2 regions of the Aneurinibacillus sp. XH2 genome follow, and region 2 is predicted to be linked to the other one. Evidence: riboswitches for the same ligand, from Rfam matches in the RefSeq annotation. Region 2 holds a riboswitch; the other holds the start of a gene.

Region 1 (5,325 bases), 1.1 Mb from region 2:
ATCGTATTTTCTTACCACAGGGCGAATATCAAAACATCAAAAACTGTACAGCGAGTATTTTTCCTTTATTCATCATAAATGCCAAAGCTTATGCAAGCAACCAATTTTCTGTTAAGAATAAGTGAAAAGTCCACCCCGCAGTTTCAGGGTGGACTTTCTTCTATACCGTTATTTTCTTTTACATGTTTTGCTTTTGCTTCGTGATTTCAGATTCCAAAACCTGCAGCTCGCCCATACCACGAATCAGCTTACGGGTATAGAGCTTTTCGGGCTGCAAAATGTTGACCATATATTCGATCGCAAGTTCCGGATCAACCGTCTCGCCACACGTGTAGCAATCGAGCGCAGCAAACCCTTTTTCCGGATATGTATGAATCGAAATATGGCTTTCAGATAATAGAACCAGTACTGTTGCCCCTTGCGGTTCGAATTGCTTCGATTGTACGGACAAAACCGTAGCACCGCAGGCCTCCGCAGCTTCAACAAGATGATGCTGCAAAAACTCCGCACTGTTCAACTTTTCAAAATCGACACCCCAAGTATCAATCGCAACATGTCTTCCGAAAGTAGAATATTCCACTTTTCGGTCCCCCCTCCTAGCAATTTTGTGTTGAAAATCTCGCTAGGACCTACGTCATTCACTATATTTCGAGGAGAAACTTCCTTGAGTGAATCCTGGTTCCTAATCTTTTCACAACAAAGAAGATAGCATGTTTCTAAAAAATTTGCAACAGTTTCTTATGGATACTTGGGAAACTTTTTACGCTTCTAATACAAACAATTGATGAGAGAGCGTAGCTAACTGACGATCCACCTCTTCCGTTGGCAAATGTGCTGCTTGGCGTTGATTGCGAAAATCGAGCAACTGATCAATATGCACCCTAAGCCATGCGATTTGATCTTCAGCGCCCTGCGCTTCGTATAGACGCTGCAAGTCTCCTACCGTATCCCGGTATTCAAAGACAAGCGTTTCGCTATCTCCTTTCCGTTCGATAATTTTCATAACTTTCCCTTCTTTGTAATGATAAATCATCGTATACGCTGGATATACCCGATAAACGACAGCGTCCCCTTTAAAGCGGCGCACAGCCTGGCGCATTTGGTTCGCCAATTTGGCGTCCCGAATAGTATACCTGCCCTCAAAAGTGTACATATTTCCGATCAGTTTAAAGGATAGGGGGATTTCTTTTTCCCTATCAAACAGTACGATTTCCTTTTCACCATTGTCATACACTCGAACTTCTGTCTCAAACTCTGCACATTGAAACATTTCGATAAAAGATTGCAACTGCCAAGTACTTAATTCAAGCACAAGCTTCTTGTATTCGGTGGCTACTCGTTGAGCCATACAAATCTCTCCCATATATTTTTTCCTATCGTAATTATTATACCGAAAAGCTATATCTATTCTCCAATCGCTTATACAATAGAAAAAGTAAGGATAGAAGAGAAACAAAAAGATAATTTCGCTAAATAGCTGTTGATTCTTGTCTATATCCGTTATATTATGAAAAATTACATTTTTGTTTACCTGACATTTATTTTACCAGTACTGCGGCATCTTCTCTTGCTGCGCTCAGCCGTTCGTCTAACACCGGGCGAAGCTTGAGTTCCGCCTGTAAGTCGTCGGCCAATGCTTTCAACGCGTACACATCCGGATTGCTGATTACGGCAGCTACATGTACTTCGCTCCCACTGCTAACTGTTTCCACCGCGTGCAAAAACCCTTCTCCACCTGATAAAAAGGAAATCAGACGAATTTTCTGACTGTCATTCGTTTGTTTTGAAAAGGTAAAGAACGCCAGCACCACTTTTTCCACACCTGTGCTTTGCTCCACGTCTTCTCTCATGAGCCCCTCTTTATCGGGTGTAAATGTCCAACCACGAACAATGTTTAACATATCTTCCACAATCGCGCTTCCTGTAGGCAGCGCTCCTGCTCCCTTTCCGGTAAATGATACATCTCCAACTACATCGCCGGTAATAAAAACACCATTGCATTCATTTTTAACTCCGGAGAGTGGATGAGCGTACGGCACCAACGTCGGCACAACCCGTAAGCAGCATCCTGCGTCCGTGCGTTCTGCGGAAGCAAGCAACTTAATACGGTATGCCAGCTTCTCACATACTTTCATCTCTTCACCGGTTATGGACGCAATTCCTTCGCGCTCCTGTTCCAGTACCGGGGTGTCGGGGCCGAAGCACAGATTAGCTATAATCTGAATTTTGTTAAATGCATCATACCCTTCTACATCCGCCGTAGGATCAGCCTCTGCAAAGCCAAATTCCTGTGCCTGTTCCAGCGCTTCTTGATATGTGAGTCCTTCTTCTTCCATCTTGGTTAAAATATAGTTGGTCGTACCGTTTAAAATACCGTATACACGCGTAATCCGGTTTGCCTTTAATAGCTGGCTTAACGCATTTAAAATTGGAATGCCGCCACCTACGCTCGCTTCGTATAGGAGCGAAACACCATTTTTGTCAGCCAGCCTGTGCAAATGTGTGCCATAGGCAGCGATCATTTCCTTATTCGCAGATACAACGTGGCACTTCCGTTCAATCGCTTGCTCGATATAACCGAGTGCGGGGGAAATCCCGCCCATCGCATCAATCACAATCTCCGGATTTTTCTCCCAAATGGTTTCGATCTCTGTAGTCAAAAGTTCCCGTTTTACTTTCACGCGGCGCGGCTTTTTAACATCGCGCACCAGAACGCCTACCACTTCAAACTTGACCCCCGCCTGCTTTTCGATTCGTGTAGCATGTGTATGTAAAATCGTCATAACTCCTGAACCGACTGTACCCAACCCAAGTAACGCAATTTTCCAAGTTTTCATAACGTATCCCTCCCAAAATCTATAGCCTGCGAAATAAAAAACCCTCTTCCAGAGAAGAGGGCTGTTGGACCATATCGATCCGCAACACGTTCCTCCTCTCATCTGCCAAAGCTTATACACAAGCTTTGATGGAATTAGCACCTTTCAGGCTTTTGCCTGCGGTTGCTGAGGTTTCATCGGGCCATTTCCCTCCGCCTCTCTGGATAAGAGTTTTCCGTTTCGTTCGCTATTTAATTGATTTAAAAATTATACTATCGTGTTTTTCCGCGAATGTCAAATATTTGTACAAGCTTTTTTTATGGTTTTCCGCCAGAGATTCAAGCTACTTGAACCAAGAGAGAATTTGCTCGATCAAATGTTTCAAAAATAAAAGAATTTCCTGTACGAGCGATTTTGCTTCCGGGTTGTTATTCAGGAACTCTTGAATTTTTCCTTTATAGCTTGAAACCTGCTCCAGCGTTTTGTTCCAGTCAATATCTAAATTTTGGATTTTACGTAGAATGCTGACGAGGGATTCAATCTCCGCGTCGGAAAGATTCAGTCCCATCTGATCCGCTACGCTGCGAATCATTTCGCGCAATTGGTCGTCAGACAATTTACTCGTCTGTTTGGCCAGTTCCGCTTTCAGGCGTGTCAGAAGCTCAGCCGCTTTTTCTTTATCGCCGATCGTCTCACCGATTTTCGCGGTGGTGACCATCTCTTCGTTTGCCACTTTTTTCTGCGTTTCATCAATTTTTTTCCCGGTTACCGTTTCATACGCCTTCATAATTCCTGTCAGCGCAGCCGTGCCAGACACCGGGAACGGGGCATCAATTTTTACAATCGCGTCTTTTACACCCGCCGTCGCCAATGCGTTTTCGTACATGGCTTTGCTAACCCAGGTAATATTGTTTGTTTCAACCACAATCCCCTTGCCAGGTTCAGCGATTTGAATCATCGCCGACGAAATGGCACGGGTACCGATCACGCTTTTACTGAGCAAACCTTCCAGATATTTATGCTCCTCCGCGTTAGTGACGGTAATTTCTTGCGCGTTCGGCGCATTAAACCTGCTTTTGATTTGTTCTTTCTGCGCCGGTTTTAAATCCTGGCCAAGCGTGATAATGGTGTCACCCACCGCAGCGTCCGCATACGCGGTCGCAGTCGTCAGGATAAAAAGAAGTAGGGCTAAAAGCAGCCTCCTCACTTCTATTCACTCCTCCCCATCTGAAATGATATCCCATCTGAATTATAGCACAGAGAAGAAAAACAGCCAGAGCTGTGCGCATATACATGCGACAATGGAGTCATTTCACCCGCGCAGCGCCGACTCCATCAAGAGTTCCCTGTTTCTAACCAACAATTATGTCGGTTAACTAACTTACAGCCAAACTATAATCGGTAAAAACAAACAAGTCAACTCCCTAAAGAAGTGGTGGTTTACTCTCAAACACGATACAATATGTTATTTATCGTTTTTATATGCGTATATGCGGTAGCGAAAAAGAGGGTGTCCCACCACTTTTGGGGACACCCTCATAGATCTTATCTTACTTTTACCGCTGTTCCTGTAGCGATACACATCATCATACCATCGCGCAACGTTTCAAAATCTAAATCTACCCCAACAACCGCGTCGGCTCCCATCGCTCGCGCTTTATCTGCCATCTCTTTCAAAGCAATTTCCCGTCCCTCCGCGAGTTTGCTTTCATACGCGCCGCTACGACCACCGATAATGTCTGTAATCCCGGCCAAAAAATCCCGTACCACGTTTGATCCCATGATGGCCTCGCCTGAAATCACACCCAGGTACTCCTGAATTTCTCTTCCTTGAATCGTCGGCGTTGTCGTAATGATCATACCATGATTCCTCCCTTAACAAGTGTGCGCCTTACAAAGCGTTCACTATGTTTTACGGTTCACTTACCGTATCGTTTCAAAAATCTGGCTCACATGAAACATTCGCGAACAAGCGCATGGAAAGTTTCCCTTTTCTAACTATTAAAAAAAAAGCACATATTCCTGTATCCATTCAAAGAAATATGTACTTTCGTGAACTCCCCACCACTTAGCTATCGCTTGAAGAGGAGACTTCTTGGCTGTTCAGTTAAACAGGCCTGTCAGTGTAGTCGTTCTCTGACCATTTGTACATCCGTAACCGGGGCCTGGCACGCAAAATTTTCACACACGTACACAGTCGCTTTGCCCTTTCGAGCGGTTTTATCGGTGAGCAGCGGGGCAAGCAGCAGCAATTTCTCACGTGTTTCATCCGTCACAACCGATACGACGCTGTTCGGTATGAAGTGCGCTCGAATTTCCTGAATCATCTCCTCTGCCACCTTTTTATCCGGCGCCGCAATAATAATTTCCTTGGTTGGTCCAAACAGGAACTGAATCGCCATCATGAAATGGGCATGTGCCTGTGGATAAAGAGAAATCTCCCCAGCAAACGCCGAGATTTGTTCGCTGGAAAGACGCATAATATCGTTTTTTCCCGTCAGGCGTGCCA
Region 2 (5,325 bases):
TACTTACGATTATGCGGGAAGAAATGCTGTATTTCTGGCCGCAAATTGAGACGAAAATTATGAATGAAGGCTGGGCGTCTTACTGGCACCAGCGTATTCTGCGGGAAATGGATTTAACTGAAGAGGAGACCATTGAATACGCGAAGCTGAATGCTGGTGTTGTGCAGCCGTCTACCATAAGCATTAACCCGTATTATTTAGGCCTGAAAATGTTCGAAGATATTGAAGAGCGCTGGAATAACCCGACTAAAGAAGAACAGGAACGTTTTGGTCGAAAGCCAGGCATGGGGCGTGAGAAAATCTTTGAAGTACGCGAACTGGACAGTGATATTTCTTTTATCCGTAACTATTTAACAAAAGAACTTGTTGAAAAAATGGATATGTACGTATTCGCACGTCAAGGCAACGATTGGACGATTACAGACAAATCGTGGGAGATAGTGCGCGATCAACTGGTGACGAGTCGCGTCAATGGCGGATTTCCATACATTTTAGTACAGGATGGCGATTACTTGCGCAATGGCGAACTATATTTGTTTCACCAGTATGAGGGAATGGAATTGGATATAAAGCACCTAGAAAGAACGTTGCCATATATCTATAAGCTTTGGGGCAGAACGGTGCACTTGGAGACAAAAATCGAGGAACGTCGCGTGCTGTTTACTTATGACGGTAAGAAGTGTCACCGGAGATTTCTTTAATTACCGAAGACCGCTACAGGAAAAGCGGTCTTTTTCTTTCCCATATTATTCATACAAGGTAAAGAAATTTTTTCTTTTTTGTCTAACTAACTATTTAACCAAAGGAGAAAAGGAAGAAAAAGGGGGATTTGGCGATGGCGCGAATCGACACGGGCGGAATTTTGATTTCCGTATTTATTGGCTTTGTGCTTGGATTGAAAATGCAGGATAATTATTTATGGGTACAGCCAAAACCGACGGAAAATGCGCTGCAAGCAATTGCCTCCACGGATGTTGTGCAAGCGAAGAATATAACAAAGGAAAGGCTTGTAGAAGAACTAAAGAAATACATGACATCCAACTTTGGCTACCAGTCGTTAAAAGTTTCATGGATTCAATATATTAAAGATTACGATATTTTTTTGAAAACGAAGGTGTTATGATTCAAGTTCAGACTCATTTGCTTGAAACGAGCGGGGATTTAGTATATATGTTAAACGCGGTACAAGGGTTTGTGAAAAGCCGCTTGCCGGATATGTATGAACAGAGTCGAGTCGTGATTATAAACCAAAAAGGGGATATACTGATGGAAAGGAAGTTTTCTGCTTCATAAAGATAAACGATTATTATAGGGAACAGAAAACGGAGGGATGCAGTGATGGTACCTGCTTTGTTTGTTGCACACGGCGCGCCGACATTGGTATTAGAAGAAAATCAATATACGAAGATGCTAAAAGGATTGGCTGATCGTCTGCCGGAACCTCGTGCTATTGTGTTGTTTTCGGCGCATTGGGAAGCGCCTGTACAGATGGTGAGTGCTGTAGAAGAATATGAGATGATATATGATTTTTACGGTTTTCCGGAAGAAATGTATAAAATTGTATATCCGGCCAAAGGAAACAAGGATCTTGCACAGAAGATCGTAAAGTTGTTGGAGGAAAGTGGAACCGATTCCAAAGTGGACGCGGAGAGGGGGATTGATCACGGAGCTTGGGTGGTACTTCGGTTGATGTACCCGGATGCTCGTGTCCCGGTTGTTGTGCTATCGGTGAATCCTGCGCTTTCCCCTGCGGAGCAATATTACATAGGGCGGGCGCTGGCACCGTTGCGGAAAGAAGGTGTGATGATTATTGGAAGCGGCGGAACGGTACATAATTTGCATAGGTTGAATTGGAACAGTTTAGAAAAAGAAAAGTGGGCGGCCACGTTTGACGATTGGCTGCAAGCAAAAATAGAGATGTGGGATACGGATTCGCTGTTTAGGTATGAGACGGAAGCGCCGTATGGCAGGGAAGCTGTGCCACGCAACGAGCACTTTATTCCGCTGTTGCTCGCCATGGGGGCGGCGGATGACGGAAGAAAAGCGGATTTGCTGCATCGGGAATATCAGCATGGAAGCTTGAGTCTATGTTGTTGGAAGTTTGAATAATCAGTGTAAGGGTGTCGCAATTTATAGTCATTTAACTACAAATTGCTAATTGGAAGCATCCTTCCTCTGCAGACGAGCAGCCGATTGGTAGGTATTCAGTATACAACGATTGGCAAAGTATTTGAATATCCGCGTCACGCATTTGAAATATGAAAGACCTTTCGATAATTGAAGGGTCTTTCATATTTCAAAGCGGTGTTTGAACAGCATGTATCCAGTTTTATGACGTTTTCGGATATAATCTTGCGTTTTATACGGCAACAGATGTAATGTTATGCTTGAGCCATTTTTCCTAAAGGCCCATTTTCATTGATGATATCTTCCAAGTCGTATACAGATATGGGAAACATGGGAAAGCCGACATAGTAAGGGGTAATTTCATACAGTTGAAAATAAATAACCAATGCTTTATCTGCTATATAAAAATCTTGATCTGGCCGAATCCCTTTAAATTCGCCTAACAATGGGATGTTTCGTTTTTTAATCTGGAATTGAATAATATTGGACAGTCTTTTTATGTAATCACTTCCTTGTTGAAATAAATCCTTCAATTGATAGAGTTTACCTGTTTGAATATTTATAGTTAATGATTTTAAAATGGTGAGTCCATGTGCGTGGTGCAAGATATAGGCATAATTCTCTAGGGTTAGGCTAAGGATATCTCTTTCATTGGATTTGATCTCATAATGGCCGAGCATTTCGATCGTTGTTGGATTTTGATAATACCCTTGTTCTTGGATTAAGGCATAAACTTGATGCAAAATGATAACGTTTATTTTTTCTTGTACAGCCTTATTTTTCAGTCCTTCTACCCGAGGATAATAAATGGTGACATTTGGGGCAAGAATGGACATTGTTTGTATATAAACGGGGAAGTTATATGAATCCATAGCATACCAATCCCTTTCGATTTTTTCCTATGTTTTAGCCTATTCAGGAAGTGGTTGCACGGTTTTTGTTTAGAGATTTTTTAAATTTATTGACAGTTTTCATAAACGTAATTATTATAGAATAAATAATTTATATATTGATTTTCTTATCAAGAGAGGCGGAGGGACTGGCCCAGTGAAGCCCGGCAACCCCAATGACCCTATTCGAGGGAAGGAAGGTGCCAATTCCAGCAGGATACACATATCCTGAGAGATAAGGAAAAGGATGAGCAATCAGCTCCTTTATACCTTACTCAGGATAAAGGGGTTTTTATTTTGCCCTGCAATTTGGTTCGTACGATGCACACAAACTGAATATATCGCTCTTATCAAGAGAGGTGGAGGGACTGGCCCGATGAAACCCGGCAACCATCAAACGCAATGTTTGAACGGTGCTAATGCCTGTGGAACGACTGTTCTAAACGATGAGAGGGGAAAGTTTGCTGTATATAAACACTCTCCATCGAAGAGTGTTTTATTTTTTATCTTTGATGTTTATGAAACGAAATGAAACGGAGGAAGAACATGAACATTGAAACACTTCTTGTTCGTTCTGGGTTAGAAAGAGACCGCGCGACTGGTGCAATCAGTACACCGATTTACCAGAGCGCGACTTTCCAGCATCCAGAGCTGGGTGTCAGTACCGGATATGATTATTCCCGCACAGCCAATTCAACCCGGACAGCGCTGGAAGAAGCGATAGCCGTGTTGGAAAAAGGAGCGAAGGGCTTCGCTTTTGCTTCCGGGATGGCCGCCATTTCCTCTGTTTTTTGTTTGTTAAAGAGCGGGGATGAGATTTTGCTTTCTGATGACATTTACGGCGGCACGTACCGGGCGATTACAAAACTGTTCCCTCGTTTCGGCATACAGTCAAAGTTCGTAAATACAACGGATATCGGTGCGATTGAAAGCGCGATTACGCCGGCGACACGTGCGATATTTTTGGAGAGTCCGTCCAATCCGCAGATGAATATTACAGATATTGAAGCCGTATGCCGGCTGGCCAAACAATACGGGTTGCTAACCATTGTCGATAATACGTTTATGACGCCTTATTTACAGCGGCCTTTGCGGCTGGGAGCCGACATTGTGATTCATAGCGCCACCAAATATATCGGAGGACATAGCGATGTTGTAGGGGGGGGTGGTGGTAGCGGGCAAAAAAGAAATCGCTGAAGAAATCGGATTTATTCAGAACGCGTTCGGTGCCATTCTCGGCCCGCAAGATTCCTGGTTGTTGCTACGGGGATTGAAGACGTTGAAAGTGCGGCTTGACCAACATCAGAAAAGCGCGCATAAAATAGCGGTTTGGCTGCAAAACCATCCCGCGGTAAAGCGGGTATATTATCCCGGTCTTCCCGAACATCCGGGGCATGAGCTGGCCGCTAAACAGGCAGCGGGCTTTGGCGGCGTGCTCTCTTTTATGTTGCATAATGTAGAACAGGTAGAGCGATTTTTGCGGAATGTCACTCTTCCGGCTCTTGCCGTAAGTCTCGGCGCTGTCGAAAGTATTTTGACGTATCTGGCTCGGATGTCGCATGCCAGTATTCCGGAAGCGGATCGAAAGAAAATGGGAATTACGGATACGTTATTGCGCCTATCGGTCGGTCTGGAAGAGCCGGACGATTTGATTCAAGATCTGGAGCAGGCTTTGCAATGTAGTGTTTCCAGTTCCAATTATGTTTCTTGAGTATATATCATTTTGGATGTTTTGTATGTACAATCAAAAGAAACTGTTTTGTACATATAGGACATTGATACACAAAGATGGAAAATCTTTCGGGGTATGGGTAACGATACGGGCTGTGCCCAACGGCAAAGAGCATCATGTGCGGCAATACGGCGTGCATTTAATAAACAAGCCGTGTGGCGAAGAGAGACCGGTCGGTGATGCAATTGAACGGCAGTGTTTGATGGGATGAAAAAGTGCAGTTCCTGGCTGGGAAGCGCAGCGCATGTTTACCGGGGAGAAGTCATTTCCATAAGGGCAAACCGGGATAAGGAAGGACAGCCGATAGATGTTTCGGCTGTTTTTTTACATAGAAAATGATTTGAGAAAGAATAGGCTCATAATAAAGGAAACAGGGAAAAGATGATTGACTTTTTTATTTATTGTAATATACTTTTATAAAGTAAGTTAATAACTTATCAGGAGGTTGGATATGATTACTATTTATCCAGCAGCTTCGCGTTATTCCACAAATCATGGTTGGCTGCAAAGTAATTTCAGTTTTTCGTTTGCTGAGTATTATGATCCAAATAATTTACAGTTTGGCCCGCTTCGGGT

Evidence for each region. A riboswitch is a leader RNA that binds a small molecule or an ion and turns the genes downstream of it on or off. The one in region 2 is predicted to bind S-adenosylmethionine.
Region 1: another riboswitch for S-adenosylmethionine. It lies ahead of ACH33_RS09335 (homoserine dehydrogenase); the one in region 2 lies ahead of ACH33_RS14900 (trans-sulfuration enzyme family protein).

The regions. Positions count from the first base shown of each region.
Region 1 is NZ_CP014140.1:1,871,838-1,877,162, reverse strand. It holds gene speD (adenosylmethionine decarboxylase) at 179-580, opposite strand; gene ACH33_RS09340 (hypothetical protein) at 761-1,348, opposite strand; gene ACH33_RS09335 (homoserine dehydrogenase) at 1,539-2,837, opposite strand; SAM riboswitch class I at 2,933-3,047, opposite strand; gene ACH33_RS09330 (DUF1002 domain-containing protein) at 3,160-4,023, opposite strand; gene ACH33_RS09325 (YbjQ family protein) at 4,362-4,676, opposite strand; gene ACH33_RS09320 (YyaL domain-containing protein) at 4,937-5,325, opposite strand, start outside.
Region 2 is NZ_CP014140.1:3,002,812-3,008,136, reverse strand. It holds gene ACH33_RS14920 (SpoVR family protein) at 1-701, shown strand, start outside; gene ACH33_RS14915 (hypothetical protein) at 836-1,123, shown strand; gene ACH33_RS19475 (hypothetical protein) at 1,120-1,293, shown strand; gene ACH33_RS14910 (DODA-type extradiol aromatic ring-opening family dioxygenase) at 1,339-2,109, shown strand; gene ACH33_RS14905 (DUF3298 and DUF4163 domain-containing protein) at 2,382-2,999, opposite strand; SAM riboswitch class I at 3,143-3,259, shown strand; SAM riboswitch class I at 3,362-3,470, shown strand; partial or broken gene ACH33_RS14900 (trans-sulfuration enzyme family protein) at 3,564-4,728, shown strand; gene ACH33_RS14895 (hypothetical protein) at 4,793-4,960, shown strand; gene ACH33_RS14890 (pirin family protein) at 5,201-5,325, shown strand, end outside.